DNA from 3 places in the Photobacterium satsumensis genome. Region 3 is predicted to be linked to each of the others. Evidence: riboswitches for the same ligand, from Rfam matches in the RefSeq annotation. Region 3 holds a riboswitch; each other region holds the start of a gene.
What was found. A riboswitch is a leader RNA that binds a small molecule or an ion and turns the genes downstream of it on or off. The one in region 3 is predicted to bind cyclic di-GMP.

Region 1 (5,443 bases), on a different contig from region 3:
GTACTTTAAAACAGGGCCAATTTTTGGCCCTGTTGTCTTTTCGGCAAGCAAAATAGCGTAGATAACTCACGAAATTTGCAATTTGAGATAACAAACATTGCACTCTCGGCCACACTAAGTAAAATGTGAACGCAAGCGATTAAACAATGCAACACGTGCGATATGGCATGTTACGTATACAGCATAATTAAAGAAACGAAGCCGCCCATTCGTGATGCGGCCTTTTGTCGTTTCTGCTGATTGTACCCAACAGAACAATGAACTACTCGTAGAGTTGATGGTGAACTAGTTTATTGTTCTGTTGAGTAAAGTATTAATTTACAAGGTTCTCTGACCTTTATTATTAGAAGAATAACTATGGCAACGATTAAAGATGTTGCACGTATGGCTGGTGTATCGACAACCACCGTCTCTCACGTGATTAACAAAACGCGCTTCGTCGCAGAAGCAACCCAAAAGAAAGTACTGGCTGCGGTTGAAGACTTGAATTATGCGCCGAGCGCCGTAGCGCGAAGTCTGAAGTGCAACACCACAAAAACCATCGGTATGTTGGTAACCAAGTCTACCAACCCGTTCTTTGCCGAAGTCGTGCACGGGGTTGAAGAGTTCTGCTACGGTGCGGGTTATACCCTGATTTTGTGTAATACCGAGGGTAACCTTACAAAACAGCGTGACTACCTACGCATGCTGGCCGAAAAGCGAGTCGATGGCCTGCTAGTGATGTGCTCCGACCTTGACGAACAGCTATTGGAATTGCTTGAGCGCCAGAAAGACACCCCTATGGTGATCATGGACTGGGGCCCAGAGAGCCCGCATACCGATCAAATTCAAGATAACGCTAAGCTTGGCGGATATGTTGCCACTAAGTTCTTTATTGAACACGGCCATAAAGCCATTGGTTGCCTTACTGGCCATAGCGAAAAAACCGCATGCCGTGAACGCCTACAGGGTTTCCGCAAAGCCATGGGTGAAGCGGATTTGAACGTCAATGAAGATTGGATCCTTGAGGGTGACTTCGAGTGTGAATCCGCTGTTGCTGCTGCTGAGAAATTTATCGCGATGGAAGAGCGCCCTACCGCGATTTTCTGTTTCAACGATATCATGGCAATGGCAATGATCAGTACCTTCCAACAAGCAGGTATTAACGTGCCGGAAGATATTTCGATCATCGGTTATGACAACATCGATTTGGCACCGTATTTCTCACCGCCATTAACAACGATTCACCAACCGAAGCGTCGCTTAGGCAAGAGTGCGGTAGAAATCCTAATGCACCGTGTGAAAGACAAAGAGCACGCCACTCAGGTCTTCGAAATGGTACCTGAATTGGTGATCCGTAACTCGGTAAAAAACTTAACTAAGTAGCCGGCAGCGTTTACTTTTCTAGAATTCAAACGGAGGCCTTCGCCTCCGTTTTTTATTTCGATGGGCTCGCACAACACCAATCATTTTGAGACAAAAACATTCATCCTTAATCGAAAGAATACGGCAATTTGTGGAATCAACATCACATTTCCAAAGTTGCGATCAAGTTCAAAAATATCATCTGAGATATTCTTAAATTGTCACGAACAAGGCAAACCTATCGAAAGGTAGGGACGCAAAGCTTCCGGCCTAAGAGTCGTCTAGTTCTAGTTAACTCAGTCAACTTATGGTAGCGGGGTTGCCGATGGATATAGCAACTAGTGTCAGGAAACTCTTACTTTTCCCTGACAGTGTAATGTATTGATATTTGCTATTCTTGAATCCTCGCTCTGTTGTTAGGTGACCCACGAAATTTTCACCGAGAAGAAGCATGGACAAACCAATTTTAAAAGAATCTTTACGCCTATTTAGTTGTTTCGATAACGTTAAATCTCGTTCAATGTTTGGCGGCTTTGGGGTTTTCGCGGGTGAAACAATGTTTGCACTCGTGGTAAATGACAAACTTCACCTTCGCGCCAACGCAAAAAACGAACAAGAATTTAAAAAGGCAGGGCTTAAGCCATACATATATAAAAAGCGAGGCTTTCCAGTTGTAACAAAACATTACGCCATTCCAGAAGAATGGTGGAATGAGGATGGGAAAATTATCGAACAAGCGACTCGCTCTCTCGATGCCGCTAAAGTTGATAAAGAAACCAAAGAGAAAGCATCACCAGATCGAATAAAAGACCTACCTAACCTTCGTCTAGCAAATGAAAGAATGCTTAAGAAGGCGGGAATTTGTTCTGTTGACGAGTTATTGGAGGCTGGTTCCATCAATGCCTTCAAAGCATTACAAGATACTCATCAAGGCACGGTCAGTATTGATTTGTTGTGGGCCCTTGAAGGAGCAATAAGCGGTCAGCACTGGTCGGTTATTCCCAAAGATCGCCGCTCAGAATTGCTAGCAAAATTAAGCTAGCACAACAAATCTCATATATAAAAAGAGATCGTTAAGATCTCTTTTTTGTATTTATTGCATCAATGATACGTGTCAATAATCAACCATTCTAGTGACAGCTTTTTGTCAATTTTTGTGAAAAATTGAATCGTCTCACAATGCTGTTTATAAATCACTCAACACCCTTTTATTGCAAGCTGACACAAGTAAAATAAGCTCAAGTTAACTCCGGGGGTACTTATGAACTGTTCCAAACCTTTTCCAGGACAAAGTGATCAAATGTTCAAGGATAAGTTTGGCAAGTGGCCACGAATTATGCGCCTACTTGTTTTGTTCAGCCTGCTTCCTCCCCTCGTTGCTTTTATTCTTGTAGAGAATGGCATCACGACTTATCAATCACTTCACTCCTTGTTGGTATCCATTGCCAGTCTAAACGCCATCCTCTTGTTCTGGGGGCTATTGTTAAAAATCAGAGCACGCAAATATTGGTACCGCAATTATCACATTGGTAAAACCATGCTCCTGGCCTTCATTCCTCTGACAGCATGCGGCTATATCGTGGTAACAGAGCTCTCATCCAGCAAGGTTATCACTCAAACCACACCCCAAGTTGTTCAAATATCCGTCAACTAAATACTATTTCTGCAATTCAATGAAATTAATTGCTTTCTAGTAGGGTCTTTGTCTCATAACTATCTGATAATTTCGGTAATAATTACTGCCGCCATCCAGATAGGCTCACAGTAGCATATTAAAGAGACAAGGGGTCATCGTGCGCATTTCCGCCAAAGAAAACTACTCGCTATTCATCAAGCCACTACTATGGCTACAAAAACGCCACTACGGCAAGGTTCTCAACCCTGCAAAACTATGGGGACGTCGCCCGGCCCTGTTTTGGCTCGTGGCCGGCTTCTTCGGCTATTTGGATCGCCGCTCTTCCCCACTAAGCCCGGTTATACGCTCTTTAGTATGCGTCAGGGTATCGCAGTTGAATGACTGTGCTTTCTGTGTTGATGCCAATGGCATGAAGCTCGCCGAGCGCTGTGACTCAGTCGAAAAAATCAAAGCACTTTCCAACTGGCAACAGAGTGATCTTTTTGATGCACAAGAACGCGCGGTACTGAGCTATACGGAAGCGATGACGATTACCGGTCAGCGCATCACAGATGAAATGCTCACAACGCTAAAACAGTGGCTTGATGAAGATGCTATTGTTGATCTAACTGCTTTGGTTGCGTTTCAAAACCTATCGGCAAAATTTAACACTGCACTAGATGTACCAAAGCAAGACTTCTGTTCACTGCCAATACAACCTGGTGAACAACAATCTACTGATGCCCCGACAAGCACGGATAAATAACAGGAGCTAACCATGGATAGAAAAAAACTGCTGGTGATCAGTATTGTTGTTTCCTTGATTGCGGTTTGGTTCGCATTCGATCTGGGTCAGTACTTTACCCTTGAACAAGCTAAAGCACAGCAGCTAGCTTTGACAGACACCATCCACGCTAAGCCATTTTTATCTAGCATGGTCTACTTTGTCCTGTACATCGTTGTCACGGCGCTATCGTTACCGGGTGCCGCGATTATGACTTTGCTGGGTGCCGCGCTGTTCGGGTTCTGGTGGAGCTTATTGCTGATTTCTTTTGCCAGTACTATCGGGGCGACCCTTGCTTTCTTGTTCAGCCGTTATGTCTTGCGCGATTGGGTGCAGGCTAAATTCGGACACCGCCTGTCAGCCATTAATCGCGGGGTAGAGAAAGATGGCGCCTTTTATCTATTTACTCTCCGCCTGATCCCGGTGTTCCCGTTTTTTCTCATCAACTTACTGATGGGTCTAACGCCTATCTCAACACGCATGTTCTATCTTGTCAGTCAATTGGGCATGCTCGCCGGCACTGCGGTCTACATTAATGCAGGTACCCAGCTTGGTCAGATTGACAGCCTGAGCGGTATTATTTCAGCGCCGGTGCTTGTTTCGCTGGCATTACTGGGTATTTTCCCGCTGATTGCTAAAACAGTCATGCAAATAGTTAACAAGCGCCGTGTCTATGCTCAATGGGAAAAGCCAACTCACTTTGATCAAAACATGGTTGTGATTGGTGCAGGTGCCGGTGGTTTGGTCAGCGCTTACATTGGCGCTGCCGTAAAAGCTAAAGTCATGCTTATCGAGCGCCATAAAATGGGAGGTGACTGCCTCAATACCGGTTGTGTCCCTTCCAAGGCGATTATCCGCGCAGCCCATACCATGGCTGAAATCACCCGTGCCAGCGAGTTTGGTATTGAAACCAGTAAAGCCAAAGTCGATTTTGCCAAGGTGATGCAACGTGTTCATAACGTAATTGGTAAAATCGAACCCCATGACAGCGTCGAGCGGTACAGCAAACTGGGCGTTAACTGTATCTCGGGTGAAGCGACTATTCTCTCGCCTTGGGAAGTCGAAGTGAACGGTGAACGTATCACGACCCGTAATATCGTGATTGCCACTGGTGCTCGCCCGCTGGTACCGGGTATCCCTGGTTTGGATACGGTTAACTACCTAACATCAGATTCTATTTGGTCTTTGACTGAACAACCTCAGCGCCTACTGGTATTGGGTGGTGGCCCGATTGGCTGTGAATTGGCGCAAAGCTTCCAGCGACTTGGTAGTGATGTCACCTTAGTTGAAATGGCTGATCAACTCTTAATCCGTGAAGACAGTGATGCTGCAATACTGGTTAAATCAAGCCTTGAAAAAGATGGCGTAAACATTAAAACTGGCCATAAAGCGGTTAAGTTTGAACGCCAAACCGACGAAAACGGCCAACAACATCAACGTGTCCAACTCGAAACTGCTGAAGGTCAATCACTGACTATTGAGTTCGATGCCGTAATGCTAGCGCTTGGCCGTGTCGCCAATGTGCAGGGTTTCGGTCTTGAAAAACTGGGGATCACCACCTCAGAACGCGGAACCGTTGAAGTCAATGAATACCTACAGACCAAATACCCCAATATCTTTGCTGTCGGTGATGTCGCAGGCCCCTTCCAGTTAACCCATGCAGCAGCCCACCAAGCTTGGTATGCCGCCGTAAATGGCCT
Region 2 (5,443 bases), on a different contig from region 3:
CAAAAAAAGGGCAAAAAAACGCCCACCTGTGGTGGGCGAAAATAACTTGGGTATATTTAATGCAGTGGTTGAAAAAGACTTACATTGCCGCAGCAAAGATAGAAGAAATCTCTTCGTGGCTTGCTTGTTTCGGGTTAGTAAAGCCACATGCATCTTTCAACGCATTGTCTGCCAACACGGCAATATCTTCTTCTTTGGCACCCAACTGCTGTAAACCTGCTGGAATACCGACATCTTTGGACAGTATCTGAATCGCTTCCAGTGCCGCATCAGCGCCCTGCTCTGCTGTCATACCTTCCACATTCACGCCCATCGCTTTTGCCACATCTTTTAGGCGGTCAGGACAAACCTGCGCGTTATAACGCTGAACATGTGGTAGCAATACCGCGTTACATACACCATGTGGTAGATCGTAAAAACCACCAAGCTGGTGCGCCATCGCATGCACATAGCCTAGCGAGGCATTGTTGAATGCCATTCCCGCCATGAACTGCGCATACGCCATTTGCTCACGGGCTTCAATGTTCTGGCCATCGTTTACTGCGGTGCGTAAATGGGCTTGGACCAGTTCGATCGCTTTGATTGCAACAGCATCGGTAATTGGCGTCGCAGCAGTAGACACGTAAGCTTCAATTGCGTGAGTCAGTGCATCCATACCAGTTGCCGCCGTCAAAGACGCCGGTTTAGCCAGCATCAGCTCAGGATCGTTAACCGACATCAGCGGTGTGGTGTTTTTATCAACGATGGCCATTTTGATGTGGCGCGCTTCGTCAGTAATGATACAGAAGCGAGTCATTTCACTTGCCGTGCCGGCTGTTGTGTTGATAGCAACCAGCGGCAATTGAGGTTTGGCTGATTGGTCGACACCTTCGTAGTCGGCAATCTTACCGCCATTGGCCGCTACCAAGGCAATACCCTTGGCGCAGTCATGCGGAGAACCACCGCCAAGCGATATCACGAAATCACATTCACCGTCTTTCAGCAGTGCCAACCCCGCTTCCACATTACCAATGGTTGGGTTTGGTTGTGTACCGTCAAAGACAACAGAATCAACATCACGCTGTGATAGCAAGTCCGCAACCTGCTTTACCATTCCAATCTGGCTAAGCACTTTATCAGTCACAATCAGGGCTTTTTTAAAGCCATGAGCTTTCACCGCGTCTACCGCTTCAGTCAAACAGCCCGCGCCCATCAAGTTTACCGCTGGGATAAAAAATGCACTACTCATGATAAATTCTCCATAATTATCAAAAACTAATTACCTTAGCCAGCTTATAGACAGCATTTTTCGTTATGCTTAAACAGGCTAGACGTAATCCGTCTTACTCTCTGCGAATAAAAGCTACCACCTGAAATGTGTGCAACAAATTGATCTTGGACAAGTTATAAATTCACAGGAAAAATTCATGCGATGTAGTTTGAGCTAGATCACCAAATCAACAAGTTACACGCCATAATTGTCTACTACTGGAAACACTACTTTTCGATTTATCACTAAGCTTGCCAACAATTTGTGATTTATCGCCCATAAAAAAACGCTGGCTTATGCCAGCGTTTTTCTGTTTCTAACAAGTGATGACTGCTTATTTATTGCTTGATCCAAGCATCTTGCCAAGCGGAACCGAATCCTGGCTCATAGTGATACGGTGAGTCAATATTACACCAACCACCTTCAGGGAACGGACGGCACTGATAGGTGCTGCCATCACGGCCTAGCACCACTGTCTGGCCAGGAACATAACTACCGATCCCCTCTGGGTAAGCGAAGTCATGCTCGCCACCACCCGAGCTATCCTTGATGGTAATTGACTTGGTTTCTACCACCTTCTGCTCGCTGCTATCCTGATCAGTCGCCGTCACTACCACGCTGAACGATCCCGTCTGGTTAGTAGACAGGGACATGCCAACACTGCTGTTATCGATAACATTATCGTCCGATGCCAGTTGTTGGCCCGAGCTATCCAACAGCTTCATGTAAATCTCGTAATGGCCCTCGGAGCTCACTGTAGCTTCGATGTGAGCATTGCCATCAGCACCTAGGGTGTATTCACTTTTCAAGCCTTGTACGGTTACCGGAGCGGGTTCAATCACATCCCCATCACGCACATCCAGCGCGTAGTTATAATCCGAGTTGGTGACAAAGACCTGGTTGGTATACAAATCCGATGGCTGATAAATAATGTCGCCAGAAGCTTCTTCCACACCGACTTGGGCAACCGTCGTGTATTTCTCGTTGATCAGCTGGGCCAACTCATAGGACCAGGCATTGATGTTCTCGTTAGCTGCTGTAATAGCCAGTTTCTCGAACACAATTTCAGAGCCTTGCTTATTGAAGATACGGAACCACACGCTTTCACCATCTTGGGCTTCAACACCCGGCTTGACGTACTGACCCTTAGAGGTCCACTCCGGCGGCAACACTTCACCGTCAAAGCGGATATCACTACAGTTGTAGAAACCTTCACCTGCAGGATCATCACGCTGCCAGCGAGACACAAGTGTGGCTTCTCCCGAGCGACCGCTAGGTAGGGTGACATCGATCAGGTAGTAATCACCGTTACTTTCCTTCGTCACAGCCACATTGCCTGCAGTATCAATCAGCTCCAGGTCATCCCATCCCAAACGACTGTAAGCGGCATTGTAGCCCGGCTTGGTCAGGTAGAACTGCCAGAAGCTCGGGTTATGCGCCGCTGTTGCGCGGTAACGCAGCGTAAAGGTTTCACCGGCTTTCATGTCGGTGCGCTGCCAGTGCTGAGATGCAACACTCATCCCGCTCTTACGCGGATCACCACCGGAACAGATAGTACCGTCTGGCACCTCCACTTTCACCGCATCCATGTTGGTGTAGTCTTTAGTCAAGGCTGCAAATTCGTTTTTCTGCACCAAAGGATAAGTGCCCGATTCATTAAATGCAGCACGGCACGCTTCATTGGGGATCTGAGAACCGTCAGAAGGGCCCCAGTGACCACCATCTGATTCACAGATCACTTGACGGGCCGCAGGGAAATCGGCCCAGCCGTGAGCACTGGCGTGCAACGGGGAAAGGGCTGCCATAACTGACATCGCGCCCAAAGAAAAGTTAATTACTTTTTTCATATGTAGCTTCCATTATGATTATTTTGGGAAGCCAGCTAACGGGAATAAGCCACTGCTTTGATCTTATAGTTTGACCTTGCTTTTTCCTATCAGGTAACTCCGCTACCTTAGAGACAGATCCTAGTGACAGCTCCATGCTACAACCAAGATTGCTCCTTAGGCCGGAAGTTTTGCGCCCTACCCTTTCGGATAATTAGCCTTTAGCTGACGATATAAAGACGAGTCACTGCAAAAGAGACTCGCGTATATTTATAGATTGTTTTTAACTGCCAGCAAAAAACAGTAATTAGTAATGGAAGGGTGATCTCATTTAATTTCTTTCATTAAGATAAATAAAATTAATTTACTGAAATGAAATATTTAATTCATCAAGAATCATTTGCCACACCAATATAAATATCAATCTAATTTGAACCGTTAATATCAAGAGGCAAAGATGATAAGTTGAACAATAACAACAAAAAACAGACAGAGCGACATTATTTTCCAAAACTTGACCGGGTTCTTACTTTTCAAAGGGCGTTTACTTGCCTGCCTTATTACCTGAGAGGATGGGTGGTAGAGATCAGCCACTAATTCAGACAGCGCGTCATAACGTTGACAGGCTTGGGGGAAACAGCCTTTCCTTAGCACTACATCCAACCATGTGGGCAAGTCATCACGATAACTTTCCAAAGGTATATAATCTGGCCATTGCTGTGATGGCTTTGATAACGATAGTGCGTTAAATGTATTCGAAAATGAATAGGGGAAATAACCGGTCAACATCTCGTAAATAATGATAGATATAGAATACATGTCAGACCTCATTGTTGCTTTCACCCCCAATAAACCTTCTGGTGATAAATATTTAATATCGCCAACCGGGAGTGTTTCGGTTACCGGTGTGCTTAATTCATCAAAATGTTCAGAATAAACAGAGCCAAAATCGATAATGACAATTTGCTCTAATTGATTAACGATCAAATTTTCTGGCTTAATATCACGGTGAACAAGTTTGTAGCGCTGTAAAACTCGAACGGACTTAATGATTTCTTCCGTCATAACCCGCACTTTTTCTAAATCAGGCGAGGGGTTATCTTCCATCCACTGTCGCAATGATTTGCCTTCCACCCACTCACAGACATGATAGAGAAAAGAAGAATGGCGAGAGAAAGGATAAATCTTCATTATTCTCTGATGGGATACCTGCTCACCAATCCAACCTTCACGAACAAAGCCTTGCAAGTACTGGTAGTCTTCAGCAAAGTTCAGCGAAGGAACCTTCAGGACATAGCGCTTGGTATCAAACTCACTGACAGCCAGGTAAATATGGCTGCGCGGCCCGCTGTGCAATACCCGCAAAATCCGGTACTGATCGATGCGATTCCCCTCTTCCATCACCGGGGGGATCACCCGGCTCGTCAGCTCCTCGATATATTCATCTAAGGTGAGGGTGGGGAGAGACGCCACCTCAAGCAGCAAGCCTGACACATTGTCCTGGCTTCCGGCATCCAGTGCGGCTTGCACCAACTGCTCGGCTTGCTGCTCTACAGTAGGCTTTAATGATGGCGATTGCTTTGATGATAGCGATGGTTTTGATGATAGCGAAGACTGTGCCCCAGAATCTACTGACGATAACGCATGTTGCAGATCGGCTCCGTCCAGCCATTCATGGATCCCATCGGTCGCCAGTAACAGCCGATCACCTTTTTCTAACCGTAATTGCTGAAAATCGACTTCAAGATGGCTATCCATACCTAGCGAACGGGTTAAGAAATACTGCTGGCCATACTGATGACGACGATGATCTTGGGTGAGTTGGATCAGGGCCTGATCACGGTACAGATATGCGCGGGTATCCCCGACATGCATAATATAAGCGGTATTTGATTTAATGATCACCGCACAGAACGTGGTCACCAATCCGTTATGCTGCAACTCAGTTTGGCGACCTTGATGAAACAGCCATTGGTTCAAAGCATGAAGCACTTTACCTGCAGATTGCTTCACCCCCCACGTTTTCGGGGTCGCATAGTATTCTTCGATAAATTGGGTCACACAGATTTGGCTCGCCTGCTGACCCTGCTCGCTACAGCTCACCCCGTCAGCAAGGCAGGCAACCACACCTTTGTGCAAGAGCTCACCACGATAATTAGGCTGGCAAACAGCAAAGGCATCCTGGTTGCTGGGCTTACGCCCCGCCACTGAACATCCACCAATATCCAGTTGCAGGGTATTGGTTTCTTCAGCCTGCTTATGCTTTTCTGCCTTCACGCTAACGATAACCTTAGGTTGTACTATCTCACCCATCCACATCACCTTCTGGCACTGGTTGTCCGGCTTATCGATTGGCGACATCAATCAT
Region 3 (5,443 bases):
TGGAACATCGGTTCGCGTCATTAAAGATGAGGTTGAATTAAGTTCTGGCAACGATGAAACCAGCTACGATGTTGCGAGCTATCAGCATTCAGGCCCTAGGAGCGGGATCATTTCGGGCGGGGACAGCCTTCTGTATAGCGATCATCCTTATTATATCAGTGAAGATGAGTCAGACCGTCCTGTGAATGAAGGTACGAAGGCGATTACCGAGACAAACTTTAACACCGTGAGTTTAGTCGATGGCCCATACCACGGCCGTAACTTACAAACCGACAGTATTCACTACGAATTCAACCGGGATTATGTCAAGGCTTACCATGTGGAAAATGGTGATACGGCATATTTTGTATCTGACCCGCAAAGCTTCGCGATTGACCTGGCTTTTACTGGCCCGTCGGATAGTTCGGTGTGGCAAGATGAGACAGAAAAAGACTCGGTAAGAGATACCGACCAAGCAAGCGGTGGTGACTGGGTAGCCCATGCCTTTAATAACACCCACAACCTTGTCAGCTTAAGCCCAACATTTTGTATGATTGAAGACATTGCAAAAGGACGTCCAGTTACTGAGTATCGTTCTGAAGATGGAACAAGCCTGTGGAATCCTTCGATGCATGCTTGTCAGGCGCAAGAGGAAGGTACAGTCGCCAAGGTATATACCCACTTTATTAATGGTAACGGTGAAAAAGTATCATTCGACTCATTAAGGCAAAGTGCGAAAGATATCATCTATGTTCGCGAACAACACCCGCAAGGTAGTGAAGAATTACTAACTGTTGATGATGTAAAAGCAATGCTTGATTCACCAAGATATCAACAAACTAAAAAGGACCTGAGCCAACGCTATCAGTGGTCGAAGCCTTACGATATCTTGAAGTAAATGTGAAAACAGCGACTCATGGAGTCGCTGTTTTTATTTGCGAGGTATTAAATTACTTGTTAGTCACAAGTAGCTGCTCCAATATTCTCCCAGACTGATGCAACTCCTGGTTCTTCTCCTTTGGTCCACCATTTGGCTTTCCAACGGTAGTCGTTATGGTTGACTTCATTACCACCGTCATAAGCAACACCGGTGTTCCAACCGAACTCGACATCGCTGACAAGTTTCCACTGATCGGCCGTGACGCTTGGCTCATTGTTTTGAGTCCAGTACTTAGCTTCCCAAACCAGTTGGTCATGGCTTACCTGATCACCAGTGTTGTAGACAGCGCCACCAGACCAAGCCGGGTAGTTGCCTGCATTTGGATCGGTAGCATCACACTCATTACCGCCAGTATCTTTAGGTGTCACCGTAACCAAGGTGTGCGCCTGTGCATCCAATCCACCATCCGAGACTAACACTGACACAGTCGCCTGCGTGCTTTCGGAAACAGCTGGAGCCGTGAGAGTCAGCGACGCACTGCCTTGCCCAGAGACAAGGGCAAAGCCTTGCGGGATGGTCCAGTTGTAAGTTAGAGGATCGCCGTCTGGATCATCTGCTTGCGCGTTCAGGGTAAAGTTATCCTGCGACTCGACAGATAGCTGTGCTGGTAGCGATACACTCGGTGGCTGGTTTTCCTGCTCTGCTTTGTTGTTGATGGTCACAGAGTCAGTGTCAGTCAGGCCTTCTTCGTCAGTGACGGTAAGAGTGAAGGTATAGCTGATGTCCGTATCGGTAGACGGTACTGTGATCGTGGCCTTAGCTTCTTTCTCCCCTGTAATTGGCAGAGTATCGCCTGTTGTTTGTATCCAAGAATAACTGATCGTTTGTTGCTCTGGGTCGAAGGAGTTCGAACCATCAAGAATGATATCGATAGGCCCTGTAACCGTTTGGTCGACACCGGCATTGGCATGTGGTGGTTTGTTTTCAGGGGGAGGAGTAACACCGCCATCACCATGGCCTAAACCTTCATGCATGGCGTTGAGGACATCGCCATTATCAGCATCAATTTCCCATGAGAACAACCCAGCAAGACCTCGTTGCTGAACGTAGTCCCCTTTGGCTTTTACAGCTCTGGCGTTATCGTAGGAGATAAGCTCTTTGGTGGTTGGATTCCATTTGTAAGATGCTTCTGCCTGCTCGTCGTAGCGATCTTCCCAGCCACTGCCGGAGTGGTTGTCGACAATATCTCGGTAATCGAGCACACCAGCTTCCCATGTGCCATCGATACCACCTGTGGCTTGTCCTGTCATTGGATTATCGCCAGTATAGCTGTGAACGCCTTTCCAACCACGACCATATTTCGGTACGCCAATCACCAACTTTTTAGGATCAAGTCCTTGTGCCAATAGATCATTGACACCTCGGTCTGCTGTGTGTGTGATTGCTGGGTTGTGGCTTGCATCATAAAGTCCCGCCTGATGACCTAAATTGTTGAGGTCAAATGCACCGAACATGTCGTAGTTCATCAGGAAGATGTAATCCATGTATTGTTGAGCGCGGCTGTAGTCGACAACCTCGATCTTTTTGACATCAACCCCAATGGCTGAGGTGAGCTCATAAGTACGACCGGTTTCAGCCGATAGTTCATCCAGCATGGCGCGAAGCTCTTTCATCAATGTGACATACAGCTCGCCATCTTTTTCTTTGTCACCAAGGGTAGGGTGGGCACCGTTACCGCCCGGATATTCCCAATCAATGTCGACACCATCGAAGAATTTCCATGTTTGAAGGAACTCTTTCACTGAATTGACAAAGGTGCGGCGTTTAGCTTCATCATGCATGAAATAAAACGGGTCTGATAACGTCCAGCCGCCAATCGATGGCAAGATCTTCAAATCAGGGTAGGCTTGCTTCAGAGCCATCATTTGGCCGAAGTTACCTCGGTAAGGATCGGCCCAATCGCTAACGCCTTGCTGGCCTTTTTGCAGGGCGGCCCAAGGGTCATGAATCGCTACTTTGAAATCTTCGCGTCCAGCACAGGCTTTTTGCAGAGATTCAAAGCTGCCCGGGATTTGTTTCAAGCTGTCATTGATTCCGTTGCCACCACAAATTGGGGTAAAGCCATAGATGATATGCGTGAGGTTTTGGGCTGGGACTTTATCAATAGGGAAGGCACGGTCATAGACGCTCCATTCGACAAAGTAAGTACCAACAACCTTGCCAGATTTGTTGGTGTAAGGCTTGTTGTTTTCTTGTAAGGTTGGAACCAGCGGCGCAAGATGGCTGCCGTCAGTATCAGCAACAGTAAGCTTAACGCTTCCGCTTTGGCTACAACCATCGGTATTACAGAGCTCTACGGTCATGTCATAAACACCCCCTTTGCTGACATCAAAGGTCGCGCTCTTTGCACTGCCGCTGCCTGTCCAAACCGTCTTACCATCGAGTTTAACGTTGGCCGCATCAGCAGGATCGCCGCTCCATGTTTGCCAAGACACTGTAACGGAAACCGAATCGTGTATACCAACGACAATATCGTTGTAGCTACTGGCGTCACGGTTTAACTCGACCAAGGCATAAGTATGCTCTCCCCAATCAATGGAGGGAGCGCCGGGTGCTGCGGCATAGCTGATTGAAGATGAGAGTAAGCCACCAATAAAAATGGCAAGATTAGACTTTTTCACAGAATGAACTCCATTTACATAAAACGAATAATAGTTTTATGAACGTGTCGAATTGAATATCTATTTATATGAAGAATATGAAATAGAATTTATCAATACCTATCACGCTCCTATTTTTAATAAATACGAGCACAACGTAAATGGAGAAAACTCCACTTGAGGTAGCCCCGCTATCATAGAATGAATTCGTTAGACCGGAAGCTTTGCGTCCTAAACTTTCATTTAGTTTGCCGTTGTCACAAGTACTATTAAATTAGTAGCAAAGGTGCTTATTTTGGTCAAAGAAAAATCATTGTTAATATCGAATAATGTAGCAAAAAATTGTTACTGTGTGACGTTGCTTCATGAAGTGTGGTGTATGTGGTTATTCAATTAAGTGTTTGAATTTATGTCGGTAAGTGATCTATATCTAGCAAATTGGTGCGACCAGTCTAGTCGAATTAATCTAGTGTGATGACTAGGAATAAGAGTGTTGTGGCTTGGGTTTATTGGATTATTTCTGTCGGGAATGACCATGGGTTTTTGTATTTATTAGCTGAATTATCATAATTGAACGGTGGAATTGCTGTAAATACGTCAAATTGGGTGCCGGTTATTGTTATTCTGGCACTTTTATATTTTATAAATCCAAACCTGCTAGTGATGATAATACAGCTATTATTCACATTAAGCATATGTTTATATTGAGTAATGTGGTTTATCTCATCATCGTTTATGAAAAGAATGAGATTGAGAAAAAGAAAGTTAAACCGGTAAATTAAGTGTGTGGATTGATTACGTTTCCTGGTTGCTTTTGATGGCTATTAAGCGCTGTTAATTTTAGGTGATCGACCAAGTTTCGACAGAATTAAATTAAATGCGGTGATTCTTTTTGTTTTGCTGAGCTGCTTCAAATCTCTGGTGATAGGTTTGCCATTGGCGCAGGGTTTTTATTTACTTCCGCGCAGACAAACTTATATCCCCTTGAGAAAAGAGCAGGATCACAATGACGCCACGTAAATTTGCGGTTGATGATGGTTCAACCAACGTTAAAGTAAGTTGGATTGAAAGCGGTGAATTACACACGGTTATCTCACCGAACTCATTCCGTAAAAACTGGAAAAGCGCCGCGCTGAGAAAAGACAAGAAGATCTTTAACTATACGATTGGCTCAACCAAATATACCTATGATATGACCTCAGACAAGGCGTTGGAAACAACCCATGTTGATTATCAGTACGATGATTTGAATCTGCTTTCTGTGCATCATGCACTGCTACAAACAGGTATCGAACCGGGACCGGTAAAGCTGGTGGTTACGCTGCCTATTACCGAATACTACAACGCCGAAGATTGCCAGAAAAATGAAGATAAAATTGCCCGCAAGCGCGAAAATCTAATACGCCAGATTGAGCTCAATAAAGGCGAGTTATTCGATATCATCGACGTCGAAGTGATGCCGGAAAGCTTGCCTGCGGTGTTATCGACCCTGACTATGCAGTCTGTCAGCCAGTTTAACCGTTCTTTGGTGATAGATATTGGCGGGACAACACTGGATATGGGGGTGATTGTCGGTGAATTTGATGATGTGTCTGCCATTTACGGCAATAACGAAATCGGCGTTTCCATGGTGACTGATGTTGCCCGCAAATCCCTAGCCGTTGCCGATAGCGATTCGAGCTACCTAGTCGCCAATGAGCTCATCAAGCAACGTTCAAACTATGATTTTGTCCGTGAAGTGGTGAATGACGAAAGCCAGATCCCGGTGATCCTTGAGAAGATAGAAACCAAAATTGATGAGCTGGGTAAGCAAGTCGCGTACGAAGCGAAGAAGTTCGCTAAAAACCCTAATCGCGTTTACCTTGTGGGTGGCGGTGCCAGCTTGATTTACCAAGCAGTCAAAAAGGCCTATGAGACATTGGGA

Region 1: it holds a riboswitch for cyclic di-GMP, as region 3 does, so the genes downstream of both, L4D79_RS20320 (TfoX/Sxy family DNA transformation protein) here and L4D79_RS01120 (glycosyl hydrolase family 18 protein) in region 3, are expected to answer to the same signal.
Region 2: it holds a riboswitch for cyclic di-GMP, as region 3 does, so the genes downstream of both, L4D79_RS17795 (lytic polysaccharide monooxygenase) here and L4D79_RS01120 (glycosyl hydrolase family 18 protein) in region 3, are expected to answer to the same signal.

Annotation. Positions count from the first base shown of each region.
Region 1 is NZ_JAKJSK010000010.1:66,275-71,717, reverse strand. Features, by position in the region: gene L4D79_RS20325 (substrate-binding domain-containing protein) at 358-1,365, shown strand; cyclic di-GMP riboswitch class I at 1,566-1,671, shown strand; gene L4D79_RS20320 (TfoX/Sxy family DNA transformation protein) at 1,796-2,386, shown strand; gene L4D79_RS20315 (hypothetical protein) at 2,606-2,998, shown strand; gene L4D79_RS20310 (carboxymuconolactone decarboxylase family protein) at 3,138-3,725, shown strand; gene lpdA (dihydrolipoyl dehydrogenase) at 3,738-5,443, shown strand, end outside.
Region 2 is NZ_JAKJSK010000008.1:355,218-360,660, forward strand. Features, by position in the region: gene yiaY (L-threonine dehydrogenase) at 80-1,228, opposite strand; gene L4D79_RS17795 (lytic polysaccharide monooxygenase) at 1,588-3,096, opposite strand; cyclic di-GMP riboswitch class I at 3,186-3,305, opposite strand; gene L4D79_RS17800 (bifunctional protein-serine/threonine kinase/phosphatase) at 3,520-5,388, opposite strand; gene L4D79_RS17805 (NarK family nitrate/nitrite MFS transporter) at 5,420-5,443, opposite strand, start outside.
Region 3 is NZ_JAKJSK010000006.1:222,453-227,895, forward strand. Features, by position in the region: gene L4D79_RS01115 (porin) at 1-877, shown strand, start outside; gene L4D79_RS01120 (glycosyl hydrolase family 18 protein) at 937-3,540, opposite strand; cyclic di-GMP riboswitch class I at 3,698-3,782, opposite strand; gene parM (plasmid segregation protein ParM domain-containing protein) at 4,526-5,443, shown strand, end outside.